2 linked regions of the Prochlorococcus marinus XMU1404 genome follow. The protein of the gene in region 2 binds, or shares a complex with, the protein of the main gene of each other region. Links are inferred from orthologs where the notes say so. Each region holds a gene or a part of one and is shown on either strand. Other genes may lie near its edges.

Region 1 (9,818 bases), on a different replicon or contig from region 2:
TCCATGGATACAAGATTATCTCCCTCTTTAAGGTTCATTGATTTGACCCCCCTAGCTGTCCTGCCAAGTGGCCTTAATTCGTTTAAATTTAGTCTGAAATGAATTGCCATTCCGATTCTTGATCCAATTAAAACACTATCACCTTCTTTTGATAATCTGACCCATGTTAGGGCGTCTCCATCCTCAAGATTAATGGCGATTAATCCATTCGAGCGAATTTTTGAGAAAGCAGAAAGTGATGTCCTTTTTATGAATCCAGCCTTTGTTAACATTAATAGATAACAGTCATTCTCAAAAGAATCCACTGCGACAAGTGAAGTTATTTTTTCTTCTCTTGGTATTGGGAGAAGTTGAACTGATGGCGTACCTTTTGCAGTTCTGCTGCTCATGGGAACTCTATATGCCGGGAGGGCATAAGCAACCCCTCTATCGCTGAAAAGTAAGAGAGTATCATGATCGTTACAGCTTATAAAAAGTTTTACGTCATCATCTTCATGGGTCTTTGTGCCCGCTTTACCCCTTGACCCACGACTGGTAGATTCAAACTCATTAACAGGCATTCTTTTTAAATAACCTGCTTCAGTTAATAAAACAACAGATCTGTCATTAGCTATAAGATCTATATCATCTAAACCACCACCTAAATCAAGTATTTCTGTTTTTCTTGGAGAAGAAAATCTTTCATTGATTTTATTAAGTTCTTCATGAATGATTTCGAAAATTTGTTCTTTACTATTCAATATTTGCTGATATTGGATTATCTTTTGAGTTAATTCATCATGTTCGCTTTTGATTTTATCTGATTCTAAAGCTGTTAATCTTCTTAACTGCATTTGTAAAATTGCTTCTGCCTGGGTAGAAGATAGCTCATGATCAGATTGCAATTTTTCTCGAGCTGAAGCTGTATCTTTTGCGGATCTTATAAGATTGATAATTGCGTCCATAGCTTCCAGTGCTACTAAAAGGCCTTTTACAATATGATCTCTTTCTTCTGCCTTTTTTAATAAAAATCGAGTTCTACGCTTTATTGTCTCTACCCTAAAATCTAGAAATACATCTAACATTTTCCTTAGTGAAAGAGTCGTTGGCTCTCCTTTAACTAAAGCTAAAATGTTTGCACTAAAGTTATTTTGTAGAGGAGTTAACTTAAATAAGTTATTTAAAACTACTTGGGGGTATGCATCTCTTTTTAGCTCGATAACAATTCTCATACCATCTCGATCACTTTCATCTCTGATATCAGAAATACCTTCTAATTTTTTCTCATTAACCAAGTCAGCAATTCTCTCTATCAATGCTGCTTTATTAGTTTGAAAAGGAAGTTCTGTAATTATTACTGCATCTTTTTCTACCCTTCCAGCAGATTTAACTTGCTCAATATTGGCTACACCTCTCATGGTTATTGAACCTCTTCCTGTTTTGAAGGTTTCTCTGATACCCTCTCTTCCTAAAATTTGACCTCCAGTAGGGAAGTCAGGACCCTTAATTAATTCAAAAAGTTCTCTATCTTCAATAGCAGGGTTTTTAATTATTGATTTGAGACCATTAATTAATTCTCCTAGGTTATGGGGTGGAATGTTAGTCGCCATTCCTACGGCTATTCCAGATGATCCATTTAAGAGTAGTTGAGGAATCCTAGCGGGTAAAACTGTTGGCTCTTGTTGAGAACCGTCAAAGTTATCGGCAAAATCTACAGTTTCAGATTCAATATCCTCTAATAAGCTTTCATCTGTAAGGGACTGTAGGCGCGATTCTGTATATCTCATAGCTGCAGGAGGATCGTTATCTACAGAACCAAAGTTTCCATGACCATCTATAAGTGGCATCCTCATGGAAAAATCCTGTGCCATTCTAACCAAAGCATCATAGACAGCAGTGTCTCCATGAGGGTGGTATTTACCAAGAACTTCTCCAACAACTCTTGCACATTTCCTGTAAGGTCTTCCGCTAGTTAATCCAAGTTCATACATTGCATAAAGAATTCTTCTATGCACAGGCTTTAATCCATCCCTTGCATCTGGAAGCGCACGACCAACTATCACGCTCATTGCATACTCAAGATAAGAGCGAGACATCTCATTCCTTAGGTCGGTCTGAATAATTCGATCGTTATCTTCGCTATATCCAGATTTGCCGGAATCTATAATATCAGACATACAAAAAACCTTTCTTTAATAATAATCCCTGATTGTCATAATGAATAAAAAAAAATATATATTTAATTCCCAAATACTCACATTTACACACAAATTAAAAAAAAACCTGTTGTTTTTGAATAAACCTTGGCTTATTACCCCTTTAGTTGTTAATTTAATCAAAATAAAGGCAAAATTCCGTGAATATTGAACTTGGTTTAAACAAAAAAGTCAGAAGGGCTTATGGCATTGACGAAATAGCTTTAGTCCCTGGTAGAAAAACACTTGATTATGATTTGACTGACCCTTCCTGGGAAATAGGTGAGATAAAGAGAGAAATCCCAATTGTGGCAAGTGCTATGGATAGCGTAGTAGATGTTAATACGGCCGTAGAACTCACTAAATTAGGTGCCCTAGGTGTTATTAATATGGAGGGTATACAAACTAGATATGAAAATTCAGATGAAATACTAAATCAAATAGCATCAGTAGGGAAAAATGATTTTGTCCCTTTAATGCAAAAGCTATATAGTGAACCCGTTAAGAAAGAATTAATTATTAAGAGAATAAACGAAGTTAAAGAAAGAGGAGGTATTGCTGCCTTTAGTGGTACTCCTCAAGCAGCAATTAAATTTAAAGAAACACTAAACAATTCGAAAATAGATTTATTTTTCCTTCAAGGGACAGTCGTTTCAACTGAGCATCATGGTAAAGAAGGTAAAGAGACCCTCAATATTCAAGAACTTTGTCAATCTTTGAAAGTCCCAGTTGTAGCTGGTAATTGTGTTACTTATGAGGTTGCCAAACTTCTTATGAAATCTGGTGTTTCAGGATTAATGGTTGGAATAGGCCCTGGAGCGGCATGTACTTCAAGAGGTGTTTTAGGAATTGGGATTCCTCAAGCAACTGCAATTGCTGATTGTAGTTCTGCAAGAGATGATTATTTTAAGGAAAGTGGTCGTTATATTCCTATTGTTGGAGATGGAGGAATTGTGACTGGAGGAGATATTTGTAAATGTTTAGCATGTGGCGCAGATGCTGTAATGATTGGCTCACCAATAGCTAAATCCTCAAATGCTCCTGGTAAAGGATTTCACTGGGGCATGGCCACTCCAAGTCCTATATTGCCAAGGGGTACAAGAATTGAAGTTGGGTCTACAGGATCATTAGAAAGGATAATTAAAGGACCTGCCTTGCTTGATGATGGGACTCATAATTTATTAGGGGCTATTAGAACATCAATGAGCACTCTTGGGGCTAAAAATATCAAAGAAATGCAAAAGGTTGAAATAGTTATTGCACCATCTCTTCTTACTGAGGGTAAGGTTTATCAAAAAGCTCAACAGTTAGGAATGGGTAAGTAGTTTATTTAGGTAAAATTATAAAACCTTAGTGATTTAATTATTTAAATTGAACAAATTTCACATTAGGAGTTATCATTAAAAAATGGGGGAAACCCCATACTCCTCACACACTTAATCGCCCGATTAATCGGGCTTTTTTTTGATATTTTGTTACTTATATTATTTTATCTGTAATGAAATCATCACTTAAAAGAATTGCCTGCTAAATTCTCTAAAGGAATATTTAAATTATGTCATCAGCTCCAGCCGTAACTGATTCTTCATTTGACAAGGAAGTACTACAAAGTGATCTACCAGTATTAGTCGATTTTTGGGCACCATGGTGCGGTCCATGTAGGATGGTTGCACCTGTTGTAGAAGAAATCTCAAAAGACTTTGAAGGGAAAATTAAAGTTTTCAAATTAAATACAGATGAGAACCCGAATGTTGCTAGTCAATATGGAATTAGGAGTATTCCAACATTAATGATCTTTAAAGGAGGTCAAAAGGTTGATACTGTAGTTGGGGCTGTACCAAAAGCAACGCTTTCGAGCACCTTAACTAAGCATTTATAAAATAAAGAGCTTTGCATAAAATTGGACTTATAGACTATGGGATGGGAAACATTCATTCCGTCACCAAATCTCTTGAAAGTCTTGGAGAAGAAATACTTTTAATTAAAAACTTTACTGAAGCAAATGTTTGTAAGGCCATAATACTCCCTGGAGTTGGATCATTTGATCCTGCGATGATAAATCTTATAAATACGGACTTGATAACTGATTTGAAAAATTGGATTAAAAGTGGGAAGTCTTTTTTAGGTATTTGTCTAGGCCTTCAACTCCTTTTTGAATCTAGTGATGAGGGAAAAGTTCAAGGATTAGGCGTTTTAAATGGGAAAATACATAAAATACCAACTTTAGTTAACCAAAGAATTCCCCATATGGGTTGGTGCCAACTTTTACCTACAAAGACAAATACTCTATTAGGTTTAGAAGAATTAAATAATTGGGTGTATTTTGTACATTCTTATCATGCAATCCCAGATGACTACAATATTATTGCAGCACAGGTCAATTATGGTCCTGAAAAATTAACAGCGATAATTGAGTATGAAAATTTATTGGCATGTCAATTTCATCCAGAAAAATCTGGTAAAACAGGAGAAAAACTTTTGAGAAGATGGCTTAGCAATATTCAATAACTGATAATTACTGATGAAGACAAACTTAAGATTAATAGGTGGTAAAAAACTACAAAGTCCAAAGAATATTTATACAAGACCAACAACTTTGAGGGTTCGAGAGGCAATATTTAATATTTTGAATGATAGAGTTGAGAATAGTAATTGGTTAGATTTATTTAGTGGAACAGGAGCTATTTCTTGTGAAGCATATAACCATGGAGCAAGAAAAATTATTGCAATAGAAAAAAACAAAAATAACTCAAAAATTTGTTTAAAAAATCTACTTTCTTTGCAAGATGCAGATAATAGAAAAAATGATATTGATGTTATTTGTAAAGACGTTTTGAATTGGACAAAACCAAATTACGATAGGAACTTGTCTTCTCGAATTATGGATTTGAACAAATTAAAATTTGATTTTATTTATTTAGATCCACCATATGACGTTGATTTCTATGAATTAGTTTTAAATCAAATATTTAACTGTAATTTTTTGAAAAAGGATTCATTAGTTATTTGTGAACATTCTCCAAACCTAAATATTGAAAAAAGTGCTTTATGGGAGATTATAGATGTTAGGGACTATGGTCAGTCTAGATTAACATTCTTAATCAATGTCTAACATTCCTGAACCTCTTCTATATTGATTCCATGCACTAACGAATAATCCTAGAAGAGTTATGGGAACTAACCCTAAAACAATTCCACATAGAAGAGGCTCGATCATTTTTTTGCCTTTTTTGAATTTCTTATTCACAATTGTTACATAGAGATTATTTTTTGTGTCAACATCTTCATCATCTGCAGCAGAAAAAGATCTTAAAAAAGAATTCTTGAAAAAGTTTCTTATTGTTTTAGCTGTTTTCTTAGTATGTTTTTCAATATTTTTCATTAATCAGCCTGAAGATAATAAATATATTCTTGAAACTCTCGAGCTTAGTGGATCTACTGAGGAAGGAGATGCTCTTTTTAAGATGAATTGTGTTGGTTGTCATGGAATTACAGCAAGAGGATTGGTGGGCCCAGATTTACACTCAATAACTCAACGTTTAAATGACAAAGAGATAATAAAACAAGTTACTGGCGGGCTTACACCTCCCATGCCAAGTTTTGAAATTGATCCTTTAAATATGTCTAATTTATTAAAATATCTACATAGTCTTGAATAATTTTGGTGAAGAATTTTTCTAATTTAAAAGTCATATTAGTTGAACCTCATGGTCCTTTAAATGTTGGGAGTGTTGCAAGATTATGTTCAAACTTTGAAGTTGAAGAATTAAGAATTGTTTCTCCAAAATGCGAAATATTTTCTTTAGAAGCAAAAAAAATGGCTCTTAGAGGTAAAAAATATCTTGATCATTGTAAGATTTTTGAAAATCTTGAAAAAGCAATATCTGATTGTGATTTAGTTCTCGCATCTTGTGGAAGGATTGATGTAGGTAAAGATTCATTTTTTGAATCTTCTGAAGAAATATTTAACTGGGTTTCATCTTTTGAAAAGATAAATAATTTAGCAATTGTTTTTGGAAGAGAAGATAGAGGCTTGACTAATTATGAATTACTTCTGGCAAATAAGACTTTTAATATTCCTACATCTAAGAATAATCCCTCTTTAAATCTTTCTCATGCAGTTTCAATAGCTTTGTATGAGTTGTATAAATCTCCAAAAAGAAATTTTAATCAAGAATTAGAAGTTTTTAATCTTGCATCATCAAAACAAATTCATGATTCGTTTGTGGAGATAGAGGAATTGCTTCTGGAAGTTGGATATCTTTTAAAACATACCTCTAGAGCAAAAATTGATAAATTCAAAAATTATATTTTAAGGACAAATACATCAACCCACGAAATAAATTTATTAAGGGGAATTGTTCATCAAATAAAGTGGTTTTTGAACAATTCAAAAATAAATTAGCTACGTAATTAATTTAATTAGATTTTGTTTTTTGTAGTTTTAATTTGATAAGGATATTTACTAAAAACATTTTCTGAAGTAACATCTATTGATTATTTGAATATTAAAGAAAACAAAAACTGTGACTGCAACAAAGAAAAGAAGAGTTTTTCCTTTTACAGCTGTAATTGGTCAGGAAGAAATGAAATTAGCACTATTGTTAAATGTTATTGATCCAAGAATTGGAGGAGTGATGATAATGGGTGATAGAGGGACGGGAAAGTCTACTACAATCAGAGCCTTAGCTGATTTGTTGCCAGCAATTGATGTTGTTAAAGATGATCCATATAATAGTTCTCTAATTGATCCTGATTTGCAGAGTAAAGAAGTTTTGGAAAAAATTGTCCAAGGAGAAAATCTAGAGATTATTCAAAAACAAGTCCCTATGGTTGACTTACCTTTGGGAGCTACTGAAGATAGGCTTTGTGGAACTATCGATATTGAGAAGGCCTTGAGTGAAGGTGTTAAGGCATTTGAACCAGGGTTATTAGCAAAAGCGAATAGGGGTCTACTCTATGTTGATGAAGTCAATTTGCTTGATGATCATTTGGTTGATGTACTTTTGGATTCGGCTGCTTCAGGATGGAATACAGTTGAGAGGGAGGGAGTCTCAGTTCGACACCCTGCTAGGTTTGTCCTCATTGGATCAGGTAACCCAGAAGAAGGTGAGTTAAGACCACAGCTACTGGATAGGTTCGGAATGAGTGTAGAAGTCAAAACAGTAAGAGATGCTGAATTAAGAGTTCAAGTAGTAGATCAAAGAACTTCTTTTGATGATAATCCAGATGAGTTTTCATTGAGTGTTGAGAAACAGCAGGATGAACTTCAACAAAAGGTTATTAAGGCACAAGAAATATTAAATTCTGTTCAAATGGACGATGATCTAAGATTGAATATTTCTGCAATCTGCGGAGAACTAGATGTTGATGGTTTACGTGGAGATATTGTCACAAATAGATCGGCAAGGGCAATTGCAGCCTTTGAGGGCAGAACTGAAGTGCAAGAAGATGATATAGCGAGGGTCATTTCTTGTTCTTTAAGACATAGACTAAGAAAAGATCCTTTAGAACAAGTTGATTCAGGTGAAAGAGTCATTCAAGCTTTTTGTAAAGTATTCGATTTAGATGAAAAAGAAAATATTTCAAAATTTCAATTGTCAGCTGAAGCTTAATAACAGTGAGAATAATTGGGATTGACCCCGGATTAGCAAGAGTTGGTTATGGAATTATTGAAATAGAAAATGAAAAAAAGATATTGTTAGATTGCGGTGTTATTGAGACATGTAAAAATAAAAAAGAAGAAGATAGACTTTATGAGATATTCCAAGATATTAATGAATTAATAAATCATTGGAACCCAACTGCAGCGGCGGTAGAAAAATTTTTCTTTTATAGATCAAGCACTACCATTAGTGTGGTGCAGGCTAGAGGCGTGATTATGATGGTATTGGCCTCTAAAAAAATTCATGTTAGTGAATATTCACCCGCTCAGATTAAATTAACCATTGCTGGTTCTGGAAAGGCATCTAAAAAAGATATTCTTGAGGCTGTTATGTATAACTTAGAACTTAAAAAACCTCCAAAACCTGATGATTCCGCAGATGCATTGGCCATAGCACTAACAAAACTAAACGAAGATGGCTTTAACTGAAAATTTAATATGACTATCTTTGTAAAAAAGAAATTGGAGAGGGACAAGTTTAGAAAACTAAGAGATGAGATTTCTCTTAATCAAAGAGAAAATGTAGAAAAGAATGTAAGGTTGTATGTGGATTCATTTGTTAAGGGATATAAAAATATTGGTTATATAGCAATATATTGGCCTCTGAAAAATGAAGTAGATATAAGGAGTCTTAAGGAAAAAATTTCATTAGCTTTGCCTAGATGTGAAGATAAAAAAGAGTTGTTATTTTATCGATGGGATGAAAGACCCCTTACCAAAGATTCTGAGGGGATACTAAGTCCAAATAACTCTTTCCCTTTAAGTCATTTTCAGATAAGCATGATACTTGTTCCATGTCTTTCTGTTGATAAAAATTTAACAAGATTAGGTTATGGAGGAGGTTATTTTGATAAATTAAGAAGAGATAAAAATTGGAGGAATGTTCCATGCATTGGAGTATTAACTTCTAATTGTGTAAGTAAGATCCCATTAACCAGAGCTGAGTGGGATATTCCTTTATCAGGCTACATCACAGAAAAAGAAATATTTGTATAATAGAACATTAATAAAGTGACAAATTTATAGTTTTAAAAATGGAAATTCAGGAAAAATACAATAATTTATCAAAATTAGTAGAAAAGTTGAAGAAATCAGAAGATCCGAAAAGAAAATATGAGTACATTTTGTGGTTAGGCAAAAAATTGAAAGAACCAAATAGTGAAATCCTTGTTGAGGAAAATAAAGTTAGGGGATGCGTTTCAGAAGTTTTTGTTAAGGCAAATATTAAAGGTGGTAAATTATTTTGGGAAGGATATTCTGATGCCCTAATAACCAAGGGTTTATTAGCATTTTTAATTACTGGCCTAAATGAATTAACACCAAATGAGGTTGTTAAAATAAATAAGAAATTTATTGAAGATACTGGTTTAAAAGCAAGCTTAACTCCTTCACGATCAAATGGTTTTTTAAATATATTATTGAAAATGCAGTCTCAAGCAAATGAATTTTTGTAGGTCTAATAATATAAAATTAAACTCAAAGTTAAAAGAAATAAAAAATGAGAAAATGCAAAATTGGAATTGTAGGTTTTGGAACTGTAGGTTCAGGGATTTATAAAATATTAAGTTCTGAAATTGATTCACATCCAATTCTAAAAGAAATAGAAATTGCAAAAATAGCAGTTAAAGATCTTAATAAAAAAAGGGATATTGAGCTAGATAATAATTTATTAACTGATGATCCATTTAAATTAATTAATGACCCCTCCATAGATGTAATTGTTGAAGTAATGGGAGGGGTTGATTTGGCGAAAGATATTATTCTGCAATCATTAAAATCAGGTAAATCTGTGGTTACTGCAAATAAAGCAGTCATTGCAAGATATGGAGAAGAAATATATAAAACTGCATCTAAAGAAGGAGTTTATGTACTGTCAGAGGCGGCAGTTTGCGGGGGGATTCCTATAATTGAACCATTAAAAAGATCATTAAAAAGTAACAGCATAAAAAAAATGGTTGGGATAATAAATGGCACAACAA
Region 2 (9,892 bases):
TGCTGTCCAATAATATTGATTTATATTCTTAGTTTGTAGTACTTTTGATAATGAAGTTCCTTCTGATGGAGTGTAATTTAAAACATTCATGCCAAGTCCTACTCTTACGTAGGTAATTTCATTACCTCTTGTTATCACCTTCGGTAAAAATCCAATCAACTTTTTTGATCCAATAAAAATATCATTTGGCCATTTCAAACAAACATTTATATTTTCTTGTTTAAGCATTTCACATATCTTAATTCCTAAAGACAAATTAAAAATTTGGCTTTTAAATTCTTTTGAAAATATTGGGTAAGCTGCACTTAACCAAATCCCTCCTTTTGGAGAAACCCAAGTTTTTGAATTTTGGCCAAAACCTGAGAACTGTTCTCTTGCAATTATCGCTACTGGCTGGTTTCTCTTTATTTCAGCATATCTAAGCAAGTTGGTTAGCTCATTTTCTGTACTTTTGCATTTTATTTTGTAATGAAGACTCCAATTTGGATGTTGACCCTGAATTTTTTTTAAATAAAAAACTGTCTTAGCTGCAGATCCAATAACTTTCACAAATTCTTTATTAAAACAACGAGCATCTTTTAAAAGATTAGATTAACTTTAGTCTTAATAAGTAAATTTTACAAATTGGACAAAAAGTATTTGCCAATATTGAATAGAAGGAATCCACACCCATTAAAAAATTGTCTTGAAAATTTCAAAAAATCATGGGGGGACTTAAATAAACTTTCTAAAATCAACGAAAACTGGAAGGACTTAATCGGTATAGGACTATTTCAAGAATGCAAACCATTAAATATTGAAAAAAAAATACTTACTATTGCAGTAAATCATCCTCAGTGGCGTCAAGCTCTAATCTACAACAAGCATAAATTAATAGAAAGAATCGAGAACATTGGAATAACTTTAAATGAAATAAAAATAATACAAAATTATGAACTTAAAAATAAAAATTTTCAAGCAACTAATGCAAAGACAGTTTGGGCTAAGCATCCAAGCAGAATCTATCAAAATAATATGTGCATTTGTACTGTCTGTAATTCCCCAACTCCCCAGGGTGAAATCAAACGTTGGGGAAAGTGTTCTTTTTGTTGGAGAAAAGTTAACAACTAAATTCTTTATTTAGCTAAAATTAATATTCCCATCTGACCAAAAAAAACAGTTCTATATTCAGCTTTTTTAAATCCAATATCCTTAGCAATTTTTATGAGCTCATTTTTCTTTGGAAAATTACTAATGCTTTTTTCAATATATGCGTACTCTGGACTTAAACTAAAAAGACGCGAAATGGTCACAACTACAAGCCTCAAATATATTGTCTGAAAAATATTAGATATAGAATTTTTTGTTGAATGATTAAAATCCAAGAATCCTGCCCTTCCTTTATCCTTCAAAAGATAAAAAACTTTTTTCATTCCTTCTTCAACATTATTCAAGTTTCTTAATCCATATGACATACAAATCCCATCAAAATTTTTCGAATAATCATTAATTTCTAAAACATCTTTAATTACCCATTTAATGAATTTATTTTTTTTAATCTTTGATTTTTTCTTTGCAATATTTAAAATTTGCTTGGCACTGTCAATCCCAGTAATTGAGCCCCTTGGACTTACTCTCTCAGAAATTAAGAATGCCAAATCTCCAGTTCCACAGCATAAATCAGCCCAATCTTCACCATTTAAGGGTTCTAATAAATCAACTAATTTCCTTTTCCATAATTTGTGGAGTCCAAAACTTAGTAGATTATTTAAAAAGTCATATTTATAAGAAATTCTATTAAATATATTTTTGACTTCGATAGTTTTTGTGAATTTCATTTTTAAAGTACTTTCTTTCTGGGATAAATTTAAACTTTATTCATATGGTCTAATTGGAAGTTTTTTTTCAAGGAGGAAAGTTTTTATTTCTTGTAAAGTAAGTTTCCTATCATGAAGTAATGATGCTAAAAGTGCTGCTGATGCCCTGCCTTCTTTGAAAACATCATATATATCTTCTAAAGAGCCTGCTCCTCCAGAAGCGATTACTGGGATGTTAACAATTTTGGTGACAGATTCAGTCAGATCTAAATCATAACCATTCTGCGTTCCATCGCCATCCATTGAAGTTAGCAATATTTCCCCCGCACCTAATTCCTCAACTTTCTTTGCCCAACTTAATACATCTATACCAGTATTTTCTCGCCCTCCTTTTACATATACCTCCCATTCGTCAACCTTATTAACTTTCCTTCTTGCATCAATTGCAATCACGATGCATTGTGTACCAAATTCTCTAGAACTTTTAGAAATTAAATCAGGATTTTTAACGGCTGAGGAATTCAAACTAACTTTGTCCGCCCCTGCTCTTAAAAGATCATTAATAGAAGAAACAGAATCTATACCTCCACCCACCGTAAAAGGGATTTTTACTGATTCTGCTGTCCTAGAAACAAGGTCAATTAATGTATTCCTATTTTCCACACTAGCTCTAATATCTAAAAATACTAATTCATCTGCACCTTCATCAGAATACCTACAAGCCAATTCAACAGGATCACCAGAGTCTCTCAAGTTAACAAAATTTACACCTTTAACCACTCTTCCATTGGCTACATCTAAACAAGGAATTAAACGAAGAGCTACCATTTTAGTAAAAATTGTCCAAATGCTGTTAATCTTGCATAATAGCTTCTATTTTACCTCTTATGGCTGAAACAAAATTATTACCCAAAATCGGTAGTAAAATTAAAATTAACATTAACAAAGTAAAAGATAGACTACCAGGTAAATTAATTGATCAAATATCATCTAATCCTAAAGCCGTAATAACAGGCTATAAAATGACAGACGGCAGGAGTATTGGAATCACGGCAAAATTTCAGAATGGTGAGCAAAACTGGTTTTTCCCAGAAGAAATTGAGAAAGGTTAAAGAGTACAGTGAATGATCCAAAACAACTATTAGGAATTAAGGGTGCTTCTGAAACATCAAGTATATGGAAACTTCGTATACAGTTAATGAAGCCAATTACGTGGATCCCTTTGATATGGGGTGTTATTTGTGGAGCGGCCGCAAGTGGAAATTTTGAATGGACATTTAGTAATGTTTTAGCTTCATTAGCATGCATGTTAATGAGTGGTCCACTTCTGGCAGGTTATACACAAACCATAAATGATTTTTTTGATAAAGAAATTGACGCAATTAACGAACCAAACAGACCAATTCCTTCTGGAAAAATTTCAATTAAAGATGTAAAAATTCAAATCTGGGTATTACTTATTGCAGGCCTAATAGTTGCTTTTCTTTTAGATTTATATGCTAAACATAACTTTCCCTCCGTCTTACTTTTAGCATTAGGAGGTTCTTTTGTTAGTTATATATATTCCGCTCCACCTCTTAAATTAAAGCAAAATGGTTGGCTTGGAAATTATGCATTAGGCGCATCATATATAGCTTTACCTTGGTGGGCAGGACAAGCCTTGTTTGGGAAATTAACTATTGTGACGGCATTACTAACACTAGCCTATAGCCTATCTGGACTTGGTATTGCTGTTATTAATGATTTCAAAAGCGTTGAAGGAGACTCAAAGCTTGGCTTGAACTCTTTACCGGTAGTATTTGGAATTAAAAATGCAAGTAGAATAAGTGCTGGACTGATTGACATTTTTCAATTAGCAATGGTTGTAGTATTAGTCATTATTGGTCAACATTTAGCCTCTGTAATTTTGGTTTTATTGGTAATTCCACAAATCACATTTCAAGATATGTGGTTGCTAAGAGATCCTCTAAAGTTTGATGTTAAATATCAAGCAAGTGCCCAACCGTTTCTGATAACTGGAATGTTAGTTACAGCTTTAGCTATAGGACATAGTTTTTTAGTTGCTTAAGGTGCAAAAGATTAAATCCAAATCTTTTGTTTTAATAATTCCAATATTGATTTTTTCTGGAATATCTTTTTATATTTATAGTCTAATATTTACTACATTAAAATTTGACATATCAAAAAATAAAAGATCTCGCACAACCAAATATTCTTACGTAATATCATCCGCTGACAATAAGGTATTAAGCAAATTAAGCCGTAAATTTGAAATAGATAACAGTAATCATAAAATTCCATCTTTTCTTAAACATTCTTTTATATCTTCAGAGGATAAAAGATTTTATCAACATAATGGAATAGATTTAAAAAGTATTTCACGTGCCCTTTTTCAAAATATTAGAAGTGGTTATGTTAAAGAGGGAGGAAGTACGATTACTCAACAAGTTGCCAGATTAATTTTTCTAAATAATGATTTAAGTTTTCAAAGAAAAATCAAAGAAATATTCATATCACTAATACTTGAATTCAGATATGACAAAAATCAAATTTTAAAATTATATTTAAATAATATTTATTTGGGATCAGGAGCATACGGGGTTAACGAGGCTTCTCAAGTTTATTTTGGAAAACTTTTAGAAGAATTGACATTATCAGAGTCCGCATTAATTGCAGGATTAGCTCCAGCTCCATCAATTTATTCACCTTATCAAAATATAGAAATAGCTATCAAAAATAGAAATAAAGTTCTTGAATCAATGTATATTGATGGATATATTTCTCTTGCGAATAAAAATAAAGCTATTAAAGAGAAAATAAACTTAAATCATCAAACAGCTAATAAATTTTTAGATGATAAATTACTAATAAATTTTATTCTTGAAGAAACCGATAAAAGAATTGAAAATAAAAATGATTATAAGTTTTTAAGGATTAAATCTTCTATCAATAAGGATTGGCAAGAAAAAGGCCAAAAAATTTCAAGATATGTTGGACCTAAAGAACTTGAGTTTGCTCTGTTATCAATCGAATCAAACACAGGACTAATCAGGACAATGGTAACGAGCAGAGATCCATTAATTAATGAATATAACAGAGTGATTTCATCTGTGAGACCTTTAGGTTCTACTTTTAAAATTATTCCTTATGCTGCAGCATTAATAGAAGGGATAAAATTAACTGATAAATTTGAAGACTTACCAAGATGCTGGGATGATTATTGCCCAAAAAATTTTTCAGAAAAATATAAAGGTTCAGTATCTTTGATTGAATCATTTAAAAGTTCATCCAATATAGTACCAATATCAATAACAAAAAAAATCGGCTCTAAAAATATTATTAATTTAGCGAATTCATTTGGTCTGGGTTATAAACAAGAGTTAAAGCAATTCCCATCATTAGCTATTGGTTCCTACGGAGATAATCTTTTAAATATTACAAATGCATATTCTGCAATAAATAATGGTGGGAAGATTCAAAGCCCTAGCATAATAGAAAATATAGAATCACTTAATAATAAATCTATTTGGAAAAACAAATTTATTTCCAAGAAAATATTAGATTTAAAAGTAAACAAAAAAATAAATAAACTTCTTGAAAAATCTGTAAAAGAAGGAACTTCAAAAGCAGCCTCTATAAAAGGGAAGAAAATTTATGGAAAAACAGGAACATCCGATGGGAATAAAGATCTTTGGTTTATTGGTTCACTTGATAACCTTACAACAGGTATCTGGATAGGTTACGACGATAACAAAGAATCAGAATTATCTAGTGGAAATGCGGCTTATTTATGGAAGATATTTATAGCTGAAATTTATAAAATCCCAATTAAAAAATAAATTTTATTTTTAAGATTTGTAAGAAATGATTGCAGAATAAAATCCATCACCAGAATAGTCTAAACTAGGTAAAATTTGCTTTTGGCTAACCAATTCTAAAGCTTTATTTTTTTCAATAAATCGTTCAATTAATAAATTATTTTCATCAGGACAGATAGTACAAGTTGAATAAACTAAAGTTCCATCTTTTTTCAAAAGAGGAAAAATACTCTCTAAAAGTTTTTCCTGCAATAAAGTTAATGATTTTATTTTTTCTTTACTTAAAGACCATCTAGAATCTGGATTTCTTGACAGAGTTCCAATACCAGAACAAGGAGCATCTAAAAGGATCTTATCAAAATAAGACACAAAATTAGGATTCAATTCAATCAAACTCGATGCATCAGCCTTTAGGGTTTTTACAGATTTAAGATTTAACCTCTTTAAATTTGATTGAAGTATTTTCAATCTTTTTTCTGATCTATCTACAGCCAATATCTCAGCACTATCATTTGATAATTCTGCTAGGTGGGTAGACTTACTACCTGGCGCTGCACATGCATCTAAAATCTTTTCACCTTCTTTTGGATTTAAAAGAGGTGCTACCCACTGAGAAGATCTATCTTGAATTGTCCAAAGTCCATCAATATAGCCTGGTAAGTTTTGAATAGATCTCGGATTAGATTTTAAAGTAATAGCGTTATTTAAATTTTCTATAATTTCGGCATCAAATTTATTTTCATGCAGTATTTCCAAAAATTCTTCTGAATTAGTTTTCAGTTGGTTAATTCTCAAATCAATTGAAGGTTTTTTATTAAATGCCTTAACGATATTTTCTCCCACGCTATTACCTACCCATTTATAAAGATCATTCACAAGCCATAATGGTAATGATTCAAGGTATGAAATTCTTTCTTTTCTATCAGAGGGTATTTCCGGAAAAGTTTCTTGTTCTAATTTTCTTGACGCATTTCTCAATATCGCATTTACAGTTCCTGATAAACCATTTAAATCTGTTTTTTTAGCTACTTCTACAGTGGTAGAGATAGCGGCAGGAAATGGAACTTTATCCATTTTCAAAAGTTGATATAAACCTATATGTAAAAGCCATCTTAATTTTGGAGGCTGTTTTTTATGAGTAATTTTTGAAGTATGATCCGTCCAAAGATCAAGAAATTTTCTATACCTTATACATCCAAAAGATAATTCAGTAATAAAAGCTATATCAAGAGGATTAAATCGATAATTTCTCAAAACCTTTTCAAGGGCATGTTCAGAAAAATCACCATAACTAACTTTTAATAAAATTTCCCAAGCTGCTTTTCTTTGTAAATATCCTATGCTCAAAATATAATTTATTTTTAGAGATAACTTTAATATACAAAAATTTTATAAATTTAAACTACTTTATCAATTGAAGAACTGAACCAAATAAAACCTAAGATAGAGATTAGTGTCAGATTAAATCCTAAAAATAGAAAAATATTTAAAGAATGAATTCTTTCTCGAAAAAATAATTTTTTCTCTTTTTGATACTTCATTAATAAAATAAAAACTTAATTAGGAATTTAAACGACAACCTATGTTTATGGATCCTGCATCAAGTAATCTTCCTAACTTTATGGCTATAGATTCCTCCAGCCTTGTAAAATTAGATTGATGGGTAGTTATCCAATCTAATTCAGAAAGAGTGATAATACCGGTAATATTAATTTTCAAAAAAAGTATTCCCAGTTCCATTTAATGATTAATTATTTTTTAATTTAACATCGGCTTGTAATATTTCGTAATAATATTATATTCTTTTAATTTTTCAAAACCAAATATAGGTTAAAACTCTTAATTTATTGAATATCGCTTAAAAATTTATCGGCCGTTTTGAAGTGATTATTTAATTTTTCCTCTGACATTTTATCGAGATTTCTCGTTAACATTGCCAGACGATATTGCTTCCTAAAAAAGCTTTCATTATCTTTAATAAATTTCCAAAATAAACCATCCCATATTTCACACCATGGACCACTTTTAAAATTAGACATTTTTTTTACATAATTAGAGCTTGATATATACGGTTTTGTTGAAAAAATACCTCCATCACTAAACTGACTCATTCCGTACACATTCGGGACCATAACCCAATCATAGGAATCAATAAACATTTCCATAAACCATTTATAAACTTGATTGGGGTGAATTCTACATAGAAGCATAAAGTTACCAATAATCATTAACCTCTCAATATGGTGACAATAACCATATTTAATAATATTTTTTATAACAACATCTACAGGTTCAATTCCTGTATTTCCTTGATAAAAAGATTCTGGAATTGGCTTATCTTCAAAATTCCAAAAATTACTGTTTCTCATCTTTGTTCCATACTTTTTATAGACGAGACAAATAAATTCTCTCCATCCAATAATTTGACGAATAAAACCCTCTAAAGAGTTAATAGGAACATTATTATTTTTTGCAAAAAGTAATGCTTTATTTACTACTACATCTGGGGTTAATAAGCCGCTATTTAAAAGAGGAGAAAGTAAACTATGCCATAAAAAAGAATTTTCTCTAGAAATAGCATCCTCATAATCTCCAAATAAGAAAAATCTATGTTTAAAAAAATCATTTAACCATTCATCTGCCTCATCAAAATTAGTTGGATATAAAAAGTTATTACTTTCTCCAATAAAATCAATATCAAAATTGGCTAATGAACTTTCTGCATTAACTACAAATTTATTTTTTTGTAATTTAGGTATATCAGGTATGTTTATTTTTTTTGGTAATTTTTTTCTGTTCATTTCATCGAAACTCCATTTACCACCTTCAGGAGTATGATCAGGATTAACTAATATCTTTTGGCTTTTTCTTTGATTCTCATAAAATCTCCCCATAAGCGGTTTTTTTGAATTTGATGCAAATAACTCTTTTAAATCTTCACTGCTAATAAACATAGGAGAAGGCAAAATATTTAAAGCTAAATTATTACTTTCAACAAAATTATTAATCCTCTTCGTTATTAAAAAATCATGAGGTTCAATTAGATTTATTTGCTGATATTTATCTTTAATAAATTCCGATAAATAGTCAACTGTAGAAATATTATTCTTGTTTTCGATGTATAAAACTTTAAAGCCAGATATTTCTAAATATTTTTTATAAGCGAGCATAGATGCTCTATGAAAAACTAACTTGTTTTTATGGTTAATTAATTTATGAAATTTATCATTTCCAAAAAATAATGAGTCTTCCAAAATCAAAATCTCGCAATTTATTTTTAAGATTGGGCTTTCTCTAAAAAGTTGATTCGGGAAAATAATTGATACTTGTTTCATCTTTGCGACTTCCTATTACTACATCTTTTTGAACAGTAGATAACATCATTCCAACATTTTTTCCATTTTTTACGCCACTCAAAAGGCCTATTGCAAACAGGACAAATTTTAGTAGAAAGATTTTTCAAAATTTATAATTTTCTTTTGTGATTAGATTTAAATCTAGTTGAATCTTTAAGCGCCATATGTTTTGTATTTCTTCCCGAAACTCTCTTTCTCCAGACTTTGAATGATTTAGGCTTAAGATTTTGACGCATAATTTTTATCGCATCCTCCTCTTTTAAACCAAATTGATACTCGATAGCTTCAAAGGGTGTTCTATCTTCCCAACACATTTCTATAATTCTGTCTATTTCAACATTTTCCATAATTATTGTTCACATTGGGAGGTACAAAGTTTTTCAATATCGGATCTACCTGTAATTTGAAGTCTATATTTTGCCCAATATCTGTATACCATTCTTAATATGGGGGATAAGAATTTAATCTTCAAGGGATAATAAACCCAACCTAAACCAACTAATTCATAAGAATATGCAAGTACATCTAGTCCCCTAATAATTTCACCATTTTCCATAATCCCATGCAGGTTTGACATGGCTTCTGAATATGAGATGTCATTAAAAAGTCTTTGATCATAATCCTTACGATTAATATCAATAAATGCAATTTGATTTGAGATATCTCTCTTTTTTAGAAAATTTGTTTCTCGCAAACAAAGTGGACAAGCACCATCGAATAAAAAGGTTAATTTATTTTTCATATTTTTTATTCAAATATAGAAATTAAATAACTTTTTTGTGGGATAAAAAAATTGTTTTTTAGTACAAGCTTTATAAAGCCTTAATAATTGCCAGTTCTAATTTAGTGAAATTATATTATCTTATAAATTAATAAGCCATTGATTAAGGGATACATCAATGGTTTTAAACTATTTATAATC

Evidence for each region.
Region 1: the proteins of hisF (region 2) and hisH are in contact, whole or in part, in a crystal structure (PDB 6RU0), measured with the Thermotoga maritima proteins. The link is inferred for Prochlorococcus marinus XMU1404 from one-to-one orthologs. Residues at the interface, in WP_004080486.1 of Thermotoga maritima: Met1, Leu2, Ala3, Arg5, Ser40, Glu41, Asp45, Glu46, Ala70, Glu71, Ile73, Asp74, Ile75, Pro76, Phe77, Asp98, Lys99, Ser122, Gln123, Glu161, Thr195, Leu196, Asn247, Arg249, Glu251; in WP_004080484.1 of Thermotoga maritima: Asn15, Arg18, Arg22, Arg117, Leu118, Pro119, His120, Met121, Gly122, Trp123, Asn124, Asn134, Gly135, Tyr136, Tyr138, Val140, Tyr158, Glu180, Lys181, Ser182, Ser183, Lys184, Ile185.

The regions. Positions count from the first base shown.
Region 1 is NZ_JAAORE010000002.1:368,701-378,518, reverse strand. What follows is about bases 3,088-5,873. They hold hisH (imidazole glycerol phosphate synthase subunit HisH), read left to right. Parts: upstream 3,088-4,064; coding sequence 4,065-4,682; downstream 4,683-5,873. Other genes in these bases: HA144_RS05820 (RNA methyltransferase), read left to right, coding at 5,830-5,873; HA144_RS05825 (c-type cytochrome), read left to right, coding at 5,447-5,833; petG (cytochrome b6-f complex subunit V), read right to left, coding at 5,272-5,391; rsmD (16S rRNA (guanine(966)-N(2))-methyltransferase RsmD), read left to right, coding at 4,696-5,286; trxA (thioredoxin), read left to right, coding at 3,730-4,053. In the rest of the region: gyrA (DNA gyrase subunit A), read right to left, coding at 1-2,156; more of HA144_RS05850, read left to right, coding at 2,336-3,087; more of HA144_RS05820, read left to right, coding at 5,874-6,579; bchI (magnesium chelatase ATPase subunit I), read left to right, coding at 6,701-7,789; crossover junction endodeoxyribonuclease RuvC, read left to right, coding at 7,795-8,268; HA144_RS05805 (5-formyltetrahydrofolate cyclo-ligase), read left to right, coding at 8,278-8,835; HA144_RS05800 (SufE family protein), read left to right, coding at 8,874-9,293; HA144_RS05795 (homoserine dehydrogenase), read left to right, coding at 9,338-9,818. UniProt on the Escherichia coli protein: IGPS catalyzes the conversion of PRFAR and glutamine to IGP, AICAR and glutamate. The HisH subunit catalyzes the hydrolysis of glutamine to glutamate and ammonia as part of the synthesis of IGP and AICAR.
Region 2 is NZ_JAAORE010000001.1:414,809-424,700, reverse strand. Bases 740-3,599 are described here. They hold hisF (imidazole glycerol phosphate synthase subunit HisF), read right to left. Parts: upstream 2,625-3,599; coding sequence 1,854-2,624; downstream 740-1,853. Other genes in these bases: chlG (chlorophyll synthase ChlG), read left to right, coding at 2,917-3,599; petP (cytochrome b6f subunit PetP), read left to right, coding at 2,684-2,908; ubiE (bifunctional demethylmenaquinone methyltransferase/2-methoxy-6-polyprenyl-1,4-benzoquinol methylase UbiE), read right to left, coding at 1,116-1,817; HA144_RS02430 (DUF721 domain-containing protein), read left to right, coding at 740-1,110. Also shown: HA144_RS02435 (biotin--[acetyl-CoA-carboxylase] ligase), read right to left, coding at 1-549; more of HA144_RS02430, read left to right, coding at 625-739; more of chlG, read left to right, coding at 3,600-3,864; HA144_RS02405 (transglycosylase domain-containing protein), read left to right, coding at 3,866-5,635; HA144_RS02400 (16S rRNA (cytosine(967)-C(5))-methyltransferase), read right to left, coding at 5,645-6,961; HA144_RS02395 (hypothetical protein), read right to left, coding at 7,175-7,354; HA144_RS02390 (cryptochrome/photolyase family protein), read right to left, coding at 7,459-8,949; HA144_RS02385 (DUF2256 domain-containing protein), read right to left, coding at 8,946-9,077; HA144_RS02380 (TIGR03643 family protein), read right to left, coding at 9,081-9,317; HA144_RS02375 (thiol-disulfide oxidoreductase DCC family protein), read right to left, coding at 9,320-9,712; HA144_RS02370 (hypothetical protein), read right to left, coding at 9,891-9,892.